3 regions of the Leclercia adecarboxylata genome follow, and region 2 is predicted to be linked to each of the others. Evidence: predicted binding sites of a transcription regulator. Region 2 holds the regulator's gene; each other region holds the start of a gene.
What was found. The regulator LexA, encoded in region 2, represses DNA repair genes until DNA is damaged. The targets are predictions, from matches to a motif close to TNCTGTATGTACATACAGNA.
Positions count from the first base shown of each region.

Region 1: a site for LexA is predicted at 1,766-1,785, ahead of rmuC (DNA recombination protein RmuC). Genes of this name have one in related genera too.
Region 3: a site for LexA is predicted at 2,455-2,474, ahead of dinB (DNA polymerase IV). Genes of this name have one in related genera too.

Region 1 covers NZ_CP040889.1:1,829,268-1,836,094, reverse strand. The annotation lists gene FHN83_RS10585 (dienelactone hydrolase family protein) at 1-675, opposite strand, end outside; gene udp (uridine phosphorylase) at 927-1,688, shown strand; gene rmuC (DNA recombination protein RmuC) at 1,829-3,277, shown strand; gene ubiE (bifunctional demethylmenaquinone methyltransferase/2-methoxy-6-polyprenyl-1,4-benzoquinol methylase UbiE) at 3,344-4,099, shown strand; gene ubiJ (ubiquinone biosynthesis protein UbiJ) at 4,113-4,718, shown strand; gene ubiB (ubiquinone biosynthesis regulatory protein kinase UbiB) at 4,715-6,355, shown strand; gene tatA (Sec-independent protein translocase subunit TatA) at 6,432-6,686, shown strand; gene tatB (Sec-independent protein translocase protein TatB) at 6,690-6,827, shown strand, end outside.
Region 2 covers NZ_CP040889.1:2,340,867-2,347,693, reverse strand. The annotation lists gene zur (zinc uptake transcriptional repressor Zur) at 1-16, shown strand, start outside; gene FHN83_RS13005 (CsbD family protein) at 85-294, opposite strand; gene dinF (MATE family efflux transporter DinF) at 436-1,755, opposite strand; gene lexA (transcriptional repressor LexA) at 1,819-2,427, opposite strand; gene FHN83_RS12990 (diacylglycerol kinase) at 2,537-2,905, opposite strand; gene plsB (glycerol-3-phosphate 1-O-acyltransferase PlsB) at 3,061-5,481, shown strand; gene ubiA (4-hydroxybenzoate octaprenyltransferase) at 5,573-6,442, opposite strand; gene ubiC (chorismate lyase) at 6,455-6,827, opposite strand, start outside.
Region 3 covers NZ_CP040889.1:3,016,098-3,022,924, forward strand. The annotation lists gene nqrF (NADH:ubiquinone reductase (Na(+)-transporting) subunit F) at 10-1,233, shown strand; gene nqrM ((Na+)-NQR maturation NqrM) at 1,233-1,448, shown strand; gene FHN83_RS16165 (glycerophosphodiester phosphodiesterase family protein) at 1,482-2,327, opposite strand; gene dinB (DNA polymerase IV) at 2,487-3,545, shown strand; gene pepD (cytosol nonspecific dipeptidase) at 3,692-5,149, opposite strand; gene gpt (xanthine phosphoribosyltransferase) at 5,410-5,868, shown strand; gene frsA (esterase FrsA) at 5,968-6,827, shown strand, end outside.

The sequences.
Region 1 (6,827 bases), 510 kb from region 2:
CTCCGCCGTTGCGTTTGCCGCCCGCAGGGCATGACGCATCGTCTCGACGGTATCCAGCGGAATGCCGGTGTCTTCGGCACCATAGAGCCCAAGCACGGGGGCGTTTAAATCGGTGGCAATATCAACCGGATGCTTCGGTGAATTCAGGGTCTTCTCGCCGACCAGCTTGCCATACCACGCCACGGCCGCTTTCAGCTGCGGGTTGTGCGCGGCATACAGCCAATTGATGCGCCCGCCCCAGCAGAAGCCGGTCGCCAGCAGGCGATGGGGATCGCCGCCATTGCGCGCTGCCCAGTTGGCGACGTGATCGAGATCCGCCAGCACCTGTGCGTCCGGCACTTTGCTCACCAGGTTGCTGAACAGGGTGGGGATGTCGCTGTACTCGTTCGGATCGCCCTGGCGGAAATAGAGCTCCGGTGCGACCGCCAGATACCCTTCCAGCGCCAGACGACGGCAGAGGTCGCGAATATGTTCATGCACGCCGAAAATTTCCTGAATCACAATGACGATCGGCAGCGGCCCTTCCGCCTCTTTTGGCCGGGCATGATAAGCGGGCATATTGTCGCCCTGAGTCGGAATGGAGGTCTCTCCGGCGGAAATCGCATCGCCGGCGGTGGTGACTACGGTTGACGTTTGTAGGTCAGCAGCAGGTGCAAATCCAGTTTTTCCAGTCATGGCATTCTCCGTACCAATTAGCGCAAAGGTAAATATAGTCCGCAGGTTATCAATCCACAGTGCCCGAAACAGGCTATCTTTTGTGCAAGCGTGATCGATATAACTTGTTAATGTGATGTTAGTCACATTTTTGTGGTAATTAACTGCAATCAATTTCATTCCCGGTGATGTCTGTCACGAAAATAAGCTGTTTGCTTCGGTAAAGTACCGCTTTGCTTCTGCTGACAAACTGACCCACAGAGGAGTTTTCTATGTCTAAGTCTGATGTTTTTCATCTCGGCCTCACTAAAAACGATTTACAAGGGGCTACGCTCGCTATCGTCCCTGGCGATCCAGAGCGTGTGGAAAAGATCGCCGCGCTGATGGATAAGCCGGTTAAGCTGGCATCTCATCGTGAATTCACCACCTGGCGCGCAGAGCTGGACGGAAAACCGGTGATCGTCTGTTCAACCGGTATCGGCGGTCCGTCTACCTCTATCGCCGTTGAAGAGCTGGCGCAGCTGGGCATCCGTACTTTCCTGCGTATCGGTACCACCGGCGCAATCCAGCCGCATATCAATGTTGGCGACGTGCTGGTCACCACGGCGTCCGTTCGTCTGGATGGCGCAAGCCTGCACTTTGCGCCGATGGAGTTCCCGGCAGTGGCCGATTTCGAGTGCACCACCGCGCTGGTGGAAGCGGCGAAATCCGTTGGCGCAACCACCCACGTGGGCGTAACCGCCTCGTCTGACACCTTCTACCCGGGCCAGGAGCGCTACGACACCTTCTCCGGTCGCGTGGTTAGCCGCTTCAAAGGCTCGATGGAAGAGTGGCAGTCCATGGGCGTGATGAACTATGAAATGGAATCCGCCACGCTGCTGACCATGTGCGCAAGCCAGGGTCTGCGTGCCGGTATGGTTGCAGGTGTCATTGTTAACCGGACTCAGCAAGAGATCCCGAACGCCGAGACCATGAAGCAGACCGAAAGCCACGCGGTGAAAATCGTGGTGGAAGCGGCCCGCCGCCTGCTGTAATTCTCCCCTTTTCTACGCTAAAGGCCGACCCGTTCGGCCTTTTTCTTTGCGTAACGCCTCGCAGAAAACTCTTTTCAAACTGGACGTTTATACAGCACAATTCTATTTTGTGCGGGTCATACCTTGATGCAGGGGGCGTCGTGGATATCTCTGTCCTTTTTTATGCCGTTATTGCGCTGGTTAGCGTCGGCGTGGGCTGGCTGTTCGCCAGCTACCAGCATGCGCAGCAAAAAGCCGATCAGCTGGCCGAACGTGAAGAGATGGTGGCCGATCTCAGCGCATTGCGACAGAACATTGCCCAAAGCGGGCACTGGCGCGACGAGTGCGAGCTGCTCAATAACGAACTGCGCAATCTGCGGGATATCAACACCTCGCTGGAAGCCGACCTGCGCGAAGTCACCACCCGCCTGGAATCGACCCAGCTGCATGCGGAAGACAAAATCCGCCAGATGATCAACAGCGAACAGCGCCTGAGCGAGCAGTTCGAAAACCTGGCGAACCGCATCTTTGAGCAGAGCAATCGCCGTGTCGATGAACAAAACCGCCAGAGCCTGAACGGCCTGCTGACGCCTCTGCGTGAACAGCTGGACGGTTTTCGTCGCCAGGTGCAGGACAGCTTTGGCCAGGAGGCGCGGGAGCGGCACACTCTGGCCCATGAGATCCGCAATCTCCAGCAGCTGAATGCCCAGATGGCGCAGGAGGCAATCAACCTCACCAAAGCGCTGAAAGGCGACAATAAAACCCAGGGCAACTGGGGGGAAGTGGTGCTGACTCGCGTGCTGGAAGCCTCCGGTCTGCGTGAAGGGCATGAATACCAGACCCAGGTCAGCATTGAAACGGAGAATCGCGCGCGAATGCAGCCCGACGTCATCGTCCGTCTGCCGCAGGAAAAAGACGTGGTCATCGACGCCAAAATGACGCTGGTGGCCTATGAGCGCTACTTCAACGCCGAGGACGACTACACCCGCGAGGCGGCGCTGCAGGAGCATATTGCCTCGGTGCGTAACCATATCCGTCTGCTGGGACGCAAAGATTATCAGCAGCTTCCCGGACTGCGTTCGCTGGACTACGTGCTGATGTTTATCCCGGTTGAGCCGGCCTTCTTACTGGCGCTGGACCGTCAGCCGGAGCTGATCTCCGAGGCGCTGAAAAACAACATTATGCTGGTGAGCCCGACCACGCTGCTGGTGGCGCTGCGCACCATCGCCAACCTCTGGCGCTACGAGCACCAGAGCCGCAATGCCCAGCAGATTGCCGATCGCGCCAGCCGCCTGTACGACAAAATGCGCCTGTTCGTCGATGATATGTCTTCGGTCGGACAGAGCCTGGATCGCGCCCAGGAGAACTATCGCCAGGCGATGAAAAAGCTGGCGTCCGGGCGCGGAAACCTGCTGGCACAGGCCGAATCCTTCCGCAGCCTTGGCGTGGAAGTTAAACGCGAGATTAATCCGGAATTGGTCGAACAGGCCACCGCGCAGGATGAAGAGTACCGGCTGCGCAGTGACGGGGCTGTTCAAAAGACAAACAACACCTTAGCGGATGCTCACGCACCGGCAGACCCCCTGGAGCGTTATTCCCGGGGAGGTTGAATCGTAGGGCAAATGCGCCCAATCTGTTACACTTCTCGTACATTTGACTGATAAGCAGGCTCTGAGATGGTTGAAGATTCACAAGACACAACGCACTTTGGCTTTCAGACTGTCGCTAAAGCGCAGAAAGCTGACATGGTGGCCCACGTATTCCATTCCGTGGCGGCGAAGTACGATGTAATGAATGACCTGATGTCATTTGGCATTCATCGCTTGTGGAAGCGCTTCACTATTGACTGTAGCGGCGTACGTCGTGAGCAAACCGTGCTGGATCTGGCGGGCGGTACCGGCGACCTGACGGCGAAATTCTCGCGTCTGGTGGGTGAAACCGGCCGCGTTGTGCTGGCTGACATCAACGACTCCATGCTGAAAATGGGTCGTGAAAAACTGCGCAATATCGGCGTGGTCGGCAACGTTGAATATGTCCAGGCTAACGCCGAGGCGCTGCCTTTCCCGGATAACACCTTTGACTGCATCACCATCTCGTTCGGTCTGCGTAACGTCACCGATAAAGAGAAAGCGCTGCGTTCCATGTACCGTGTCCTGAAACCGGGTGGACGTCTGCTGGTGCTGGAGTTCTCCAAACCGATTATTGAGCCGCTGAGCAAAGCGTACGACGCCTATTCGTTCCACATTCTGCCGCGCATTGGCGAAGTGGTGGCTAACGACGCCGACAGCTATCGCTACCTGGCCGAATCTATCCGTATGCACCCCAACCAGGACACCCTGAAAGCCATGATGCAGGACGCAGGCTTCGACAATGTTAATTACTTCAACATGACGGCGGGCGTTGTGGCGCTGCATCGCGGTTACAAGTTCTGAGTGGAGGTGGCGAATGCCGTTTAAACCCTTGATCACAGCGGGCGTTGAGAACGTACTCAATACTTTTCTGTATCGCTCACCTGCGCTGAAAACGGCGCGTCAGCGGCTGAACGGCAAGGTGCTGCGGGTGGTGGTAAAAGAGTTTTCGACCCCTCTGGTGCTGGTTTTCAGCGAGCGCCAACTCGACGTGCTGGGCGAGTGGGAAGGCGAGGCGGACTGCTCCGTTATCACCCATATGAGCACGCTGCCTAAACTGCGCGATCGCCAGCAGCTCACTGCTCTGATCCGCAGCGGTGAGCTGGAGGTCGAAGGCGACATTCAGGTGGTGCAGAACTTCGTTGCGCTGGCCGATCTGGCGGAATTCGATCCGGCCGAGCTGCTGGCCCCCTGGACGGGCGATATTGCCGCAGAGGGGATCGGTAAAGTGCTGCGCGGCGGCGCCTCTTTTCTGAAGAAAGGTTTTCAGCGTCAGCAGCGCTATGCTGCGGAAGTGCTTACCGAAGAGTGGCGCATGGCGCCCGGGCCGCTGGAAGCGGCATGGTTTGCAGAAGAAACCGCCGCGGTTGAGCGTTCGGTTGACGCACTGACAAAACGGCTTGAAAAGCTGGAGGGCAAATGACGCCAGGTGAAATTCGGCGCCTCTATTTTATCATCCGCACCTTTTTGAGCTACGGGCTCGATGAGTTGATCCCTCGAATGCGCATCACGTTGCCGCTGCGCCTCTGGCGGCAAACGCTTTTCTGGATGCCAAATCGTCATAAAGACAAGCTGCTTGGTGAACGGCTGCGTCTGGCGCTGCAGGAGCTGGGTCCGGTGTGGATCAAGTTCGGCCAGATGCTCTCGACCCGCCGCGATCTCTTCCCACCCCTGATTGCCGATCAGCTGGCCCTGCTGCAGGACAAAGTTGCCCCGTTCGACGGTCGGCTGGCAAAGCAGCAGATCGAAAAAGCGATGGGCGATATCCCGGTAGAGAGCTGGTTTGATGATTTTGACATTCAACCGCTGGCCTCGGCCTCCATTGCCCAGGTTCATACCGCACGGCTGAAAGAGAATGGCAAAGAGGTGGTCATCAAGGTGATCCGCCCTGACATTCTGCCAATCATCAGGGCCGACATGAAGCTTATCTACCGTCTGGCCCGCTGGGTGCCGCGCCTGCTGCCGGATGGCCGCCGCCTGCGCCCGTTGGAAGTGGTGCGCGAATATGAAAAGACGCTGATTGATGAGCTGAACCTGCTGCGTGAATCGGCAAACGCCATTCAACTGCGCCGTAACTTTGAAAACAGCCCGATGCTGTACGTGCCGGAAGTCTATTCCGACTACTGCAGCCAGGACATGATGGTGATGGAGCGCATCTACGGGATCCCGGTCTCTGATGTCGCGACCCTGGAAAAGCAGGGCACCAACATGAAATTACTCGCTGAGCGTGGCGTGCAGGTCTTCTTCACCCAGGTGTTCCGCGACAGCTTCTTCCATGCCGACATGCACCCGGGCAATATCTTCGTCAGCTACGAACATCCTGAAGATCCGCAATACATTGGCATCGACTGCGGTATCGTCGGCTCGCTGAACAAAGAAGATAAGCGCTACCTGGCGGAGAACTTTATCGCCTTCTTTAACCGCGATTACCGCAAAGTGGCCGAACTGCACGTCGACTCCGGCTGGGTTCCGCCGGATACCAACGTTGAAGAGTTTGAGTTCGCCATTCGTACGGTGTGCGAGCCGATCTTCGAGAAGCCGCTGGCTGAGATCTCGTTTGGCCATGTGCTGCTGAACCTGTTCAACACCGCCCGCCGCTTTAATATGGAAGTGCAGCCGCAGTTAGTTTTACTTCAGAAAACACTACTTTACGTTGAAGGGGTGGGGAGACAACTCTATCCTCAGTTAGACTTATGGAAAACGGCAAAACCTTTCCTTGAGTCATGGATCAAAGACCAGGTGGGTCTGCCTGCCCTGTTCCGCTCCCTGAAAGAGAAAGCGCCGTTCTGGATTGAAAAAATGCCAGAATTGCCGGAACTGGTGTATGACAGTTTGCGTCAGAGCAAGAACCTGGAACACAGCGTGGATAAAATTGCTCGCGAACTGCAAACCAACCATGTGCGTCAGGGCCAGTCCCGGTATCTGTTTGGCATTGGCGCCACGCTGCTGTTAAGCGGCACGCTGTTGCTGATAAACCGCCCTGACTGGGAGTTAATGCCCGCCTGGCTGATGGCCGGCGGCGTGGTGGTCTGGCTGGCGGGATGGCGTAAAACGCGCTGAATTGCATCGCTATCGCAGGGCCGCATAACGTATAATGCGGCCTGATTAATTTATCATCTACAACTGAGGAAGATGTATGGGTGGTATCAGTATCTGGCAATTAGTGATCATTGCCGTCATCGTCGTGCTGCTGTTCGGTACCAAAAAGCTTGGCTCTATCGGTTCCGATCTGGGCGCGTCCATTAAAGGCTTCAAGAAAGCGATCAAAGATGATGACGAGAAGCAGGATAAATCCAGCCAGGATGCGGATTTCACTGCTAAATCCATCGCCGATAAACAAGACGATGTCAAAAAGGAAAATGCTAAACGCCACGATAACGAGCAGGTGTAATACGTGTTTGATATCGGTTTTAGCGAACTGCTGCTGGTATTCGTGATTGGCCTCATCGTTCTGGGGCCTCAGCGTCTGCCGGTGGCAGTCAAAACAATTGCAGGCTGGGTGCGCGCGCTACGATCGCTGGCGACAACGGTT
Region 2 (6,827 bases):
AAAGAAGCCGCGCTGAGCACAAAAAAACGGGCGACCTTAAGGTCGCCCTGGGCGCACATCCATGTACCTGCGGGTAGTAGTTACTTACCAGCGGTAGTTGTTACGGGTTTCCCAGTCACCAACTTCTTTCTCCGCCTGGTCTTTCTCGTATCCATAGCGTTCCTGAATTTTACCCACCAGCTGGTCACGTTTACCTTCGATAACGGTCATGTCATCGTCAGTCAGGTCACCCCACTGTTCTTTTACTTTACCTTTGAATTGCTTCCAGTTACCGCCGACTTGGTCTTTATTCATCATCGATTCCTCTTCGTTCGGTCGTTAAGGTTAAGTTCGTCCTGAAGTTCATTTCGTGCTGGACGTGATAATAATTATAGATAAGCCTGCGGCGTTGGGTTTGTTATTCGGAATCTTTTACCATTTCGTCAGACGAAGCCGCTACTGAAACCAGGTGCCGTTGCGCCAGTGACGCCGCCAGATCCAGGCCAGAGACAGGCCCCGCAGGGCCAGGAAGACGCTCAACGCCAACCACAGGCCGTGGTTGCCGAGCCACGGCAGGGTAAAGAGCGTGAGGCCAAAACCGGCGGCCGCGACGGCCATGCTGTTGCGCATCTCGGCTCCCCGGGTTGCGCCGATAAACATGCCATCCAGCAGATAGCACCAGACGCCCACCATCGGCAGAACCACCTGCCAGATAAGGTAATGGCTCGCCAGCGCCCGCAGCTCGGGCAAAGAGGTCAGCAGCGCAACGATTTGGTTGCCAGCCAGAGCATAGACAAGGGCGAAGGCCAGCGCCACCATACCAGACTGACGGCAGGCTGCCCGCCACACCTCGCGCAGCTGGCCGCTTTCGCGTGCGCCATAGGCCTGCCCGGAGTGCGCCTCAACCGCATAGGCAAAGCCATCCAGCGCGTAGGCGGTAAAGGTCAACAGCGTCATCAGAACGGCGTTGACGGCGATAATCTCCGGCCCCAGCCGCGCGCCCAGCACCGTCAGCGCCCCGAAGCAGAGTTGTAGCAACAGCGAGCGCAGCATGATGTCGCGATTGAGGGCCAGCAGCTTGCGGATATTCCCGCGCCAGCTCGCCTTCAGCAGCGCCAGCGAAATACCGCGCAGGGCCAGTACCCGCCAGACCATCCACAGGCCTATGAGCAAAGTGGCGTATTCGGCGATAGCGGTCGCCAGGGCTGCGCCCTGGACGTTCATCTGTAGCCCCATCACCAGCCACAGATCCAGCACGATATTGAGCAGGTTCCCCACCACCAGCAGGATCACCGGCGCGCGGGCATACTGGACCCCCAGCAGCCAGCCGAGCAGCACCAGATTAGCCAGCGATGCCGGGGCGCTGAGCCAGCGGATCTCAAGGAAGCGTCGCGCCTGATGCAGTACATCCTCGCTGCCGCCTACGATATGCAGCGCCAGGTCGATAAGCGGCGTGCGCAGCAGCACAATCAGCAGCCCGGCACCGAGAGCCAGGATCAGCGGCTGCACCAGCGCCCGGGCCAGACGCAGCGGATCTTTCGCGCCATACGCCTGGGCAGTCAGGCCGGTGGTGCTCATGCGCAAAAAGAGCAGCAGCATAAACAGGAAGCTGGTCGCCGTCGCACCGATGGCGACACCGCCAAGATAGACAGGAGAATCCAGATGACCGATGACGGCAGTGTCCACCAGCCCCAGCAGAGGGACGCTGATATTGGAGACGATCATCGGGAGGGCAAGACGCCATAACGCCTTGTCTGAAGCAGTCAGCAGAGACATGTGTATGACCGGGAGAGACGGGAAAAGCAGACTGCGGCGTTGCCGCAGTCTGTCAGGAAGACGTTATAACCATTCACCGTTGCGGATGACGCCTACCGCCAGCCCTTCGATGGAGAAGTTATGTTCACGCAGATCGACAACAATCGGGGAAAACTCGTTGTTTTCCGGCAGGAGCTGCACCGTGTTGCCCTGTTTCTTCAGGCGCTTAACGGTGACTTCGTCATCGATGCGCGCCACAACGACCTGGCCGTTGCGCACGTCCTGCGTTTTATGTACCGCCAGCAGATCGCCGTCCAGAATCCCGATATCCTTCATGGACATCCCGCTGACGCGCAGCAAGAAGTCCGCGCTCGGTTTGAACATGCCAGGATCGACCTGATAGTGGCCTTCAATGTGCTGTTGCGCCAGCAGCGGTTCCCCCGCAGCGACGCGACCGACGAGCGGAAGGCCCTCTTCTGCTTCAACCAGCAGACGGATACCACGCGAAGCGCCGGACACAATCTCAAGCACACCCTTACGCGCCAGGGCTTTAAGGTGCTCTTCAGCGGCGTTTGGAGAACGGAAGCCCAGACGCTGCGCAATTTCTGCACGCGTCGGCGGCATTCCCGTCTGGCCGATATGATCCCGAATGAGATCAAACACCTCTTGCTGCCTGGTCGTTAACGCTTTCATTCCGCCCCCTGGGTGTATATACAGTTATGCTGTGAGTATATACAGCTAAAGGTGATTTTGGAACCACAAACCGCATAAAAAACCAGAGACTTGTTCGGTTTCTGAAGGCTTATCGCAAATGTCCCCAAAGCAGCGTGACCCAGGTAAACAGGGCAACGATAATCGCCATCAGCACAGCGGCGGAGCCCATGTCTTTCGCCCGCCCCGACAGCTCGTGGTAGTCACTACCAATACGATCGACCACCGCCTCGATCGCGCTGTTCAGAATTTCGACTATCATCACCAACATCACCGAGCCAATCAGCAGTACGCGGGTGATGGGATCAACGTCCAGCCAGCAGGCAATAATAATCGCCGCGATGACAGCAACCCCCTCCTGGCGAAAAGCGGCTTCATTGATCCAGGCAGCACGAATGCCTTTCCATGAATAGCCGGCAGCTTTAATAATTCGGGTTAACCCAGTGGTATTGTTGGCCATTAAAAGAAACCTTTCTTCGAAAATAGCGTCAGAAACGGTGGTTTAAGCGCCTGGCGCAGCCACCGGAAGTATGACGGGTAACAACAGAAATTTTGCGCGCTTTCTGTTATCCTTGCGCCGCAATTGCATTTTTAACCAGAGGCTTTACATCGTTTATGTCTGGCTGGCCACGAATTTACTACAAATTACTTAATTTACCATTAAGCGTCCTGGTAAAAAGCAAGTCTATTCCGGCGGTTCCAACCCTGGAATTGGGACTCGATACCTCGCGTCCTATTATGTACGTTTTGCCTTACAACTCGAAGGCCGACTTGCTGACGCTGCGCGCCCAGTGCCTGGCGCACGATCTCCCGGATCCGCTGGAGCCGCTGGAGATCGACGGCACCCTGCTGCCACGCTACATCTTTATCCACGGCGGTCCTCGCGTCTTCACCTGGTACACGCCGAAAGAAGAGTCGATCAAGCTGTTCCATGACTACCTCGACCTGCACCGCAGCAATCCGCTGCTGGATGTGCAGATGGTGCCGGTATCAGTGATGTTTGGCCGTCGCCCGGGGCGCGACAAAGGCGAAGAGAACCCGCCGTTGCGCATGCTTAACGGGGTACAGAAGTTTTTCGCCGTCAACTGGCTGGGCCGCGACAGCTTTGTCCGTTTTTCACCGTCGGTTTCACTGCGCCGCATGGCCGATGAGCACGGTACGGATAAAACCATCGCCCAGAAGCTGGCCCGCGTGGCGCGTATGCACTTTGCCCGTCAGCGTCTTGCCGCGGTAGGCCCGCGCCTGCCTGCTCGCCAGGATCTGTTCAACAAACTGCTGGCGTCAAAAGCCATCGCCCGTGCCGTCGAAGACGAAGCGCGCAGCAAAAAGATCTCCCATGAGAAGGCGCAACAAAACGCCATCGCCCTGATGGAAGAGATTGCCGCCAACTTCTCCTACGAGATGATCCGCCTGAGCGACCGTATCCTGAGCTTCACCTGGAACCGTCTCTATCAGGGCATCAACGTGCACAACGCCGAGCGCGTGCGCCAGCTGGCCCACGACGGCCATGAGATCGTCTACGTGCCCTGCCACCGCAGCCACATGGACTATCTGCTGCTCTCGTACGTGCTCTACCATCAGGGGCTGGTGCCACCGCACATTGCGGCGGGCATTAACCTCAACTTCTGGCCAGCAGGCCCGATCTTCCGTCGACTGGGTGCGTTCTTTATTCGTCGTACCTTCAAAGGCAACAAGCTCTACTCCACCGTGTTCCGTGAATACCTTGGTGAGCTGTTCAGCCGCGGCTATTCCGTCGAGTACTTCGTGGAGGGCGGCCGTTCCCGTACCGGGCGTCTGCTCGATCCGAAGACTGGCACCCTGTCGATGACCATTCAGGCGATGCTGCGCGGCGGCACGCGCCCTATCACCCTGGTGCCGATTTACATCGGTTACGAGCACGTGATGGAAGTGGGCACTTACGCCAAAGAGCTGCGCGGTGCTACCAAAGAAAAAGAGAGCCTGCTGCAGATGCTGCGCGGCTTAAGCAAGCTGCGTAACCTCGGCCAGGGGTATGTTAACTTCGGCGAACCGATGCCGCTGATGACCTACCTTAACAACCGGGTACCGGAGTGGCGCGAGTCTATCGATCCCATCGAAGCGGTGCGTCCGGCCTGGCTGACGCCGACGGTTAACGCCATTGCTGCCGATCTGATGGTGCGGATTAACAACGCCGGGGCGGCCAACGCCATGAACCTGTGCTGCACCGCCCTGCTTGCCTCGCGCCAGCGTTCGCTCACCCGCGAGCAGCTGACCGAGCAGATCGACTGCTACCTGAACCTGATGCGCAACGTGCCCTATGCCTCAGACGCCACGGTACCCACCGCCAGCGCCAGCGAGCTCATCGATCACGCCCTGCAGATGAACAAGTTCGAGGTCGAGAAAGACACCATCGGCGATATCATCATTCTGCCGCGCGAGCAGGCGGTACTGATGACCTACTACCGCAACAACATCGCCCATATGCTGATGGTGCCATCGCTGATGGCGGCCATCGTGACCCAACATCGCCAGATCACCCGTCAGGCGCTGCTGGATAATGTCACGACGCTCTATCCGATGCTGAAAGCCGAACTGTTCCTGCGCTGGAACAGCGACGAGCTGGCTGAGGTGCTGGATAAGCATATCGAAGAGCTGGTTCGCCAGGGGCTGATAACGCTGAAAGATGACGTGCTGGTGATCAACACCGCCCACTCACGTACGCTGCAGCTGCTGGCAGCGGGTGCACGCGAAACCGTCCAGCGCTACGCCATTACCTTCTGGCTGCTGAGCGCCAACCCGTCGATCAACCGCGGGACGCTGGAGAAAGAGAGCCGCACGCTGGCACAGCGCCTGTCGATGCTGCACGGCATCAACGCACCGGAGTTCTTCGACAAAGCGGTCTTCAGTTCACTGGTGTTGACGCTGCGTGACGAGGGTTATATCAGTGACAGCGGCGATGCCGAGCCGGAAGAGACAATGAAGGTTTACCAGATGCTGGCGGACCTGATTACCTCCGATGTGCGCTTAACGATTGAGAGCGCGACGCAGGGCGAGTAGTGCATAAAAAATGCCGGGTGGCGGCTTCGCCTTACCCGGCCTACGATACAGAACCTGTAGGCCCGGTAAGCGCTAGCGCCACCGGGCTTTTTTATGCCCAGTAGCTAATCGCTAACCCGACAAACAACACCAGCCCCACATAGTTGTTATTCAAAAACGCTTTAAAACAGGCTTCGCGCTCGCGGTTGGCAATCAGCTTTTGCTGGTAGATAAACAGCACGCCCGCCGCCGCAACCGCCGCGTAGAACGCTCCGCCAAGCTGGTTCAGGTAGCCAATCGCCACCATCAGCGCCAGCACCGCCACCTGCAAAATCCCGATAATCAGTTTGTCCTGACGACCAAACAGAATGGCGGTCGATTTGATGCCAATCTTCAGATCGTCGTCGCGATCCACCATCGCGTACTGGGTGTCGTAGGCCACCGCCCAGAGGATGTTAGCCAGGAACATCAGCCAGCAGCTCAGCGGCACACTTTCGCTGACGGCGGCAAACGCCATCGGAATCGACCAGCCAAAGGCGGCTCCCAGCACCACCTGCGGCAGATGGGTGTAGCGCTTCATAAACGGATAGACCCAGGCCAGAGCCAGCGCTGCCACGGAGAGCAGAATAGTCATGGTGTTCAGGGTTAACACCAGCAGGAACGAGAGCAGGACCAGCACCACAAACAGCGTGCGCGCCTCTTTCTCGGTGACGTCGCCGCTCGGCAGCGGGCGGTTGGCCGTGCGTTTCACGTGGCCGTCAAATTTGCGATCGGCATAGTCGTTAACCACACAGCCTGCGGCACGCATCAGCCAGACGCCCGCCACGAATACCGCCAGGATCCACAGCGGCGGCAGCCCGGGGGTAGCCACCCACAGCGCCCACAAGGTCGGCCACAGCAGCAATAAGGCACCGATCGGCTTATCCGTTCGCATCAGGCGGTGGTACGCCAGCAGCTTGTTCTGCTTCAGACTCCACTCCATTTTCTCTTCCTCTTAATACAACGGTGACGCCGGTAAAAACAGCTCGGTCAGCATCAAGGGTTTACCACTTAAGCGCAGGCGGGAACGGCGTCCCCACAGCCCGGCATCGCGCCCAATTTCAATAAAATCACGGGTCAGCTCGGAGGAGGTGAACAGATAACGTCCCAGCGGGGTTTTGCCCATCTGCTGCAGCGCCATCTCCGGCCCGGTGAGGGTGGACTCTGGCACCACGGTGCGCCCGGCCAGCCACGGCTCGCCGTCGGCACACAGCAGGATCTCCCGCAGCCAGTAGCGCGCCTCTTTCGGCAGTAACGGCAGTTCATCCGCAACCGCGTCAGGCGTGACAAACCCCTCCTGAATGAGGGTAACGGTGACTTTCTTGCCC
Region 3 (6,827 bases), 680 kb from region 2:
GCAAATTGTATGGAAATTATTCTTGGCGTGGTGATGTTCACGCTGATCGTGCTGGTGCTCTCGGGGCTGATTCTGGTAGCGCGATCAAAGCTGGTCAATTCCGGCGATGTGATCATTGAGATTAACGATGAGGCAGACAAGCAGATCCGGACGCCTGCGGGCGACAAACTGCTGAACACGCTCTCTGGCAACGGCATTTTTATCTCCTCTGCCTGTGGCGGCGGCGGCTCGTGCGGACAATGCCGGGTCACTGTTAAAGAGGGCGGTGGCGATATCCTGCCGACCGAGCTGTCGCACATCAGCAAGCGTGAGGCGAAAGAGGGCTGTCGTCTGGCGTGCCAGGTGGCGGTGCGCCAGAACATGAAGATCGAACTGCCGGAGGAGATCTTCGGCGTGAAGAAGTGGGAGTGCGAGGTTATCTCCAACGATAACAAAGCCACCTTCATTAAAGAGCTGAAACTGCGCGTGCCCGATGGCGAAGATGTGCCGTTCCGTGCGGGCGGCTACATTCAGATCGAGTGCCCGGAACATACTGTCGCCTATAAAGATTTTGATGTGCCTGAGCAGTACCGCGGCGACTGGGACAGATTCAACCTGTTCCGCTTTGTCTCTGAGGTCAAAGAGCCGACGCTTCGCGCCTACTCCATGGCTAACTACCCGGAAGAGAAGGGCATCATTATGCTCAACGTGCGTATTGCTACGCCGCCGCCAGGCGTGCCGGATGCACCACCGGGGATCATGTCTTCCTATATCTGGTCGCTGAAAGCGGGGGATAAAGTCACCATCTCCGGGCCGTTTGGTGAGTTCTTTGCCAAAGAGACCGACGCCGAAATGGTCTTTATCGGCGGCGGAGCCGGAATGGCGCCGATGCGCTCGCACATTTTCGACCAGCTTAAGCGTCTCGGCAGCCAGCGTAAAATCAGCTTCTGGTACGGCGCCCGCTCCCTGCGCGAGATGTTCTATCAGGAGGAGTTTGAGCAGCTGGCGCGGGATAACCCGAACTTTAGCTTCCATATTGCGCTTTCCGATCCGCAGCCGGAAGACAACTGGACCGGCTATACCGGCTTCATTCATAACGTGCTGTATGAAAACTATCTGAAGCACCACGCCGCACCGGAAGACTGCGAGTTCTACATGTGTGGTCCGCCAATGATGAACGCAGCAGTCATTAAAATGCTGCAGGATCTGGGCGTGGAAGATGAGAACATCATGCTGGATGATTTTGGAGGCTGATGATGATGACCTTCGTGCTGACCTTTGTCGTCTTTGTGCTGGTGATCTTCGGCATGTCGCTCGGCTGGCTGATTAAGCGCAAAAGCATTCAGGGCAGCTGCGGCGGCATCTCTTCCCTGGGGATGGAGAAAGTCTGCGATTGTCCTGAGCCTTGCGACGCGCGCAAAAAGCGCATGGAGCGAGAGGCACAGCGCCAGCAAAACAGGATCCTCTGAAATAAACAGGCCGCATACAGCGGCCTGATTTTTTTACTTCAGCCACTCTCGCGCCTGAGCGGGAGAATCGACCATCACGCCGTCTGCCCCCAGGGCTTTTGCTTTCTGGTAATCCCCTGCGGAATTGACTCCCAGCAGGATAATGTGTCCATTACCCTGAGAGCGGAAACAGTCCATCGCCTCTTTATCCCAGGTCAGGGTTGCCGGAGAAACACCCTCGCCAAGGGTGAACTTTTCCACCACTTCCACCTTGCGGTTCAGCTCCAGCCCGTACCAGTACGCCTCCATTTTCTTTGCTGGCGTCTGGCACACGTGGTTCAGCGAGATATTTGCCAGCCGGGTACGGGTTTCACTCCGGGTGACAAAGCGTGAAATTTCAGCTGGCAGAGCATCCAGATAGCGATCTTCCGTTGAGTACACGCGCACGCGTTTCAGGCTATTGGTCTCTTTCAGCACGGTAAGCAGCTGTTTGCCCATTTCTGCCGGATCTGCATCAGGGGATTTGATATCAATGTAGAACGGAGTCTCAGGCCAGCGTTCAAGCACGGCTTTCAGCGTCGGGATCGTGGCGCCAGCGACATTCTCTTTCCATTTCGCGCCTGCATTAAACGTCGCGAGTTCCGCCTGGGTATACCGGGACACTTTTCCCTGCGCCGTGGTTAACGCACTTAAATCGCTGGGACGATACAGGACAGGCACGCCGTCACGGCTGAGCTGTACGGTAATCCAGATAGCCTGAGCGTGGTTTTCCAGCGCCAGCGCGATCGCCGGAAGGGTATTCTCTGGTGCGTCTGCGGTTCCACCACGGTGGGCGATAATCTGTGGGTCCGCCCAGGCGTGAGTGGCGATCAGCAGTGAAGCAATAATCATCTTTTTCATGAATAATTTTCCATTTAAAATATTTTAATTTTATGAATTTTAACGATTTATTGACGGGATCTTGTACCACGATTTAGTGACAGAATTGAGACAGTAAAACTGCTGACGCATTTTTTGTACTTTGTTATACTGGATGTAATTACAGGTATGGTGAAGACGATGCGCAAAATCATCCATGTCGATATGGACTGTTTTTTTGCTGCGGTGGAGATGCGGGACAACCCGGCGCTGCGGGATATCCCCATTGCCATTGGCGGCAGTCGCGAACGGCGTGGCGTGATCAGTACAGCTAACTATCCGGCGCGCAAGTTTGGCGTGCGCAGCGCCATGCCAACCGCGATGGCATTAAAACTTTGTCCCCATCTTACCCTCTTGCCGGGGCGCTTTGATGCCTATAAAGAAGCGTCTCACCATATCCGTGAAATCTTTTCCCGCTACACCTCCCTGATTGAACCCCTGTCGCTGGACGAAGCCTATCTGGACGTCACCGACAGCCTGCACTGTCACGGTTCCGCCACGCTGATGGCTCAGGAGATCCGCCAGACGATTTTCAATGAACTGCAGCTCACCGCTTCGGCGGGCGTCGCGCCGGTAAAATTTCTCGCCAAAATCGCCTCGGACCTCAATAAGCCCGACGGCCAGTATGTGATTACCCCTGACGAGGTTCCGGCGTTTATCAAAACGCTGCCGCTCGGCAAGATCCCGGGCGTGGGTAAAGTCTCCGCCTCCCGGCTGGAGAGCATGGGGCTGCGCACCTGCGAAGATGTGCAAAAAAGCGATCTGGCGATGCTGCTCAAGCGCTTTGGTAAGTTTGGCCGCGTGCTGTGGGAGCGCAGCCAGGGCATTGACGAGCGCAATGTTAACAGCGAGCGGCTGCGTAAATCGGTTGGTGTGGAACGGACGCTCGCCGAGGATATCCACGAGTGGGAAGCCTGCGAAGCCATCATTGTTGAACAGCTTTATCCTGAACTGGAGCGGCGGCTTACGAAGGTCAAACCGGATCTGCTGATTGCCCGCCAGGGGGTGAAGCTGAAGTTTAACGACTTTCAGCAAACCACGCAGGAACACGTCTGGCCGCGTCTCAACAAAGAGGATCTGATTGCGACCGCGAAGAAAACCTGGGAAGAGCGTCGGGCAGGACGCGGGGTTCGGCTGGTGGGGTTACACGTCACGCTGCTGGATCCGCAGCTGGAACGACAGCTGGTGCTGGGGCTGTAAAAAAGCCCGGTGGCGCTAACGCTTACCGGGCCTACAAACTACTGCCCGGTGGCGCTGAAGCTTACCGGGCCTACAAAGGGCATTAATCCGTATGGCACTGTCCGTAGGCCCGGCAAACGCAGTGCCGCCGGGCATCAGACCGCACCTTACTTAGCCGGAATCGCTTTCAGCAGTTCGGTCAGCAGGGTCCAGTAATTTCCCACGCTTTCGATATGAACCTGCTCATCCGGAGAGTGCGGACCGGTAATGGTTGGCCCGATGGACACCATGTCCATGTCCGGGTACGGCTTTTTAAACAGACCGCATTCCAGACCTGCGTGAATAATCTGAATGTTCGGCGTGCTGTTGAACAGACGCTGATAAGTTTCACGCACCAGCGCCATCACCGGAGAGCTTGCATCCGGCTGCCAGCCCGGGTAGCTGCCTTTGGCGACGGTTTTCGCGCCAGACAGTTTGCCCAGAGATTCCAGCGTGCTCACCACGTAGTCTTTACCGCTGTCGATCAGGGAGCGGATCAGGCAGATGATCTCTGCGCTGTCGTCACCCATGGTCACCACGCCGACGTTCAGGGAGGTTTCCACCACGCCTTTCGCCACGTCGGAGTTGCGGATCACGCCGTTTGGCGTGGCGTTCAGCAGCTGAACAAAACGATCGCGTGACGCTTCAGTCAGCGCCGCTTTATCGCTGGCGATCGCTTCCAGAACCATGGTCAGGTTCTTCTCTTTGGCTTCCAGTTCGTTTTTCAGGATATCCACATAAACGGAGGAGAGCTTTTTCAGCGCATCGGCTTTGTCTGCGGCAACGGCCAGGGTCGCGAAGGCTTCACGCGGGATAGCGTTACGCAGCGTACCGCCGTTGAAATCCACCAGACGCAGATCCAGTTCGGCAGCATGACCGGCCAGGAAACGGGCCAGCAGCTTGTTGGCATTGCCCAAACCTAAGTGAATGTCAGCGCCGGAGTGGCCGCCTTTCAGCCCTTTCAGCGTCAGCTTAAAGGTCTGGAACCCTGCCGGGATCGCTTCACGGGTCAGTGGCAGCGTGGAGATAAAGTCGATACCGCCCGCGCAACCCATGTAGATTTCGCCTTCCTCTTCGGAATCGGTATTGATCAGGATATCCGCCTGCAGCCAGTTTGCCTGCAGACCAAATGCGCCATCCATACCGGCTTCTTCGGTCATGGTCAGCAGCACTTCCAGCGGGCCATGCTCAACGCGGTCGTCGGCCAGCACCGCCAGCGCAGAGGCCATACCGATGCCGTTATCCGCACCCAGGGTGGTGCCCCGGGCTTTAACCCAGTCGCCATCGATGTACGGCTGAATCGGGTCTTTGGTGAAATCGTGAACGGTGTCGTTGTTCTTCTGTGGCACCATGTCCAGGTGAGCCTGCAGCACAACAGGTTTACGGTTTTCCATGCCTGCGGTAGCAGGTTTACGGATCAGAATGTTGCCAACCTGGTCGCGTTCGGCGTGCAGCCCTTTTTCCTTCGCCCAGCCCATAATGTGTTCGGCAAGCTGTTCTTCGTGATAGGACGGATGAGGAATGGAGCAGATTTTGGCAAAAATATCCCACAGCGGTTGTGGCGATAGTTGAGACAGTTCAGACACAGTAAGTCTCCTTGTCGATCTCCTGCAGACAATCTTGCAGGTCACGGGGTTAGCAGGTTAAGAGTTACCACAAGTCAGACTTGCGAGGTGGGTTTGAGAATACCACTTTCTCTGTCGGCTGGTAGGGGTAAGCAAGTAAAAACTCCCGCTGTAACCGCTTAGCACTGGTTTTTAGTGCTTCAGATCTCTATAATCTCGCGCAACCATTTTCCCCCTCGAACACTTTTTAAGCCGTATAAACACAGGCTGGGACAATTCACATGAGCGAAAAATACATCGTCACCTGGGACATGTTGCAGATTCATGCACGTAAACTGGCTGCACGCCTGATGCCATCCGAACAGTGGAAAGGCATTATCGCTGTCAGCCGCGGCGGTCTGGTACCAGGGGCGCTGCTGGCACGTGAGCTGGGTATTCGTCATGTCGATACCGTGTGCATCTCCAGCTACGACCACGACAACCAGCGTGAGCTGAAAGTGCTGAAACGCGCTGAAGGCGATGGTGAAGGTTTCATCGTGATTGACGATCTGGTTGATACCGGCGGTACGGCAGTCGCTATCCGCGAAATGTATCCAAAAGCGCATTTCGTTACCATCTTCGCTAAACCGGCCGGTAAGCCGCTGGTTGACGATTATGTCATTGATATCCCGCAGGATACCTGGATCGAACAGCCATGGGATATGGGCGTCGTATTCGTCCCACCTATTTCAGGCCGCTAATAAATACATTTTTAACGCCCGGTGATGCCGGGCGTTATTTTTTTCGCCTCTGTCGCGTTACAATGATGCCCTCTGACGTATCTATAGAGGCAGCGCGCAATGTCCCAGGCGAATCTCAGCGAAATTCTCTTCAAGCCCAAATTCAAGCACCCGGAAACCTCGACGCTGGTTCGTCGTTTTAACAGCGGCGTACAACCCTCAGTACAATCGGCGCTGGATGGCAAAAACATCCCGCACTGGTACCGCATGGTGAACCGTCTGATGTGGATCTGGCGCGGCATCGATCCCCGTGAAATTCTCGACGTGCAGGCGCGTATCGTCATGAGCCAGGCCGAACGTACCGACGAGGATCTGTACGATACGGTGGTAGGCTATCGCGGCGGCAACTGGATTTACGAATGGGCAAAACAGGCGATGCTCTGGCAGCAGAAGGCCAGCCAGGAGGAAGATCCTCTGCTTAGCGGCCAGCACTGGCTGCACGCCTGTAACCTCTACAGCATCGCGGCATACCCGCACCTGAAAGGCGATGAACTGGCGGAGCAGGCCCAGGCCCTGGCGAACCGCGCCTACCAGGAAGCGGCCCAGCACCTGCCTGGCCGGATGCGCGAAATCAGCTTTACCATCCCCGGCGGCCCGGCGGTGACCGGCTTCCTGCATATGCCCCCGGGCGACGGCCCTTTCCCGACGGTGATGATGTGCGGCGGCCTCGACTCCCTGCAAACCGATTACTACAGCCTGTATGAGCGCTACCTGGCGCCGAAAGGGCTGGCGATGCTGACCCTCGACATGCCATCGATTGGCTTCTCGTCAAAATGGAAACTGACGCAGGATTCCAGCTTGCTCCACCAGCATGCCCTGAAAGCGCTGGAACAGAATCCGTGGGTGGATCACACCCGGGTGGCGGCGTTTGGCTTCCGCTTTGGCGCCAATGTCGCCGTTCGTCTGGCCTATCTGGAATC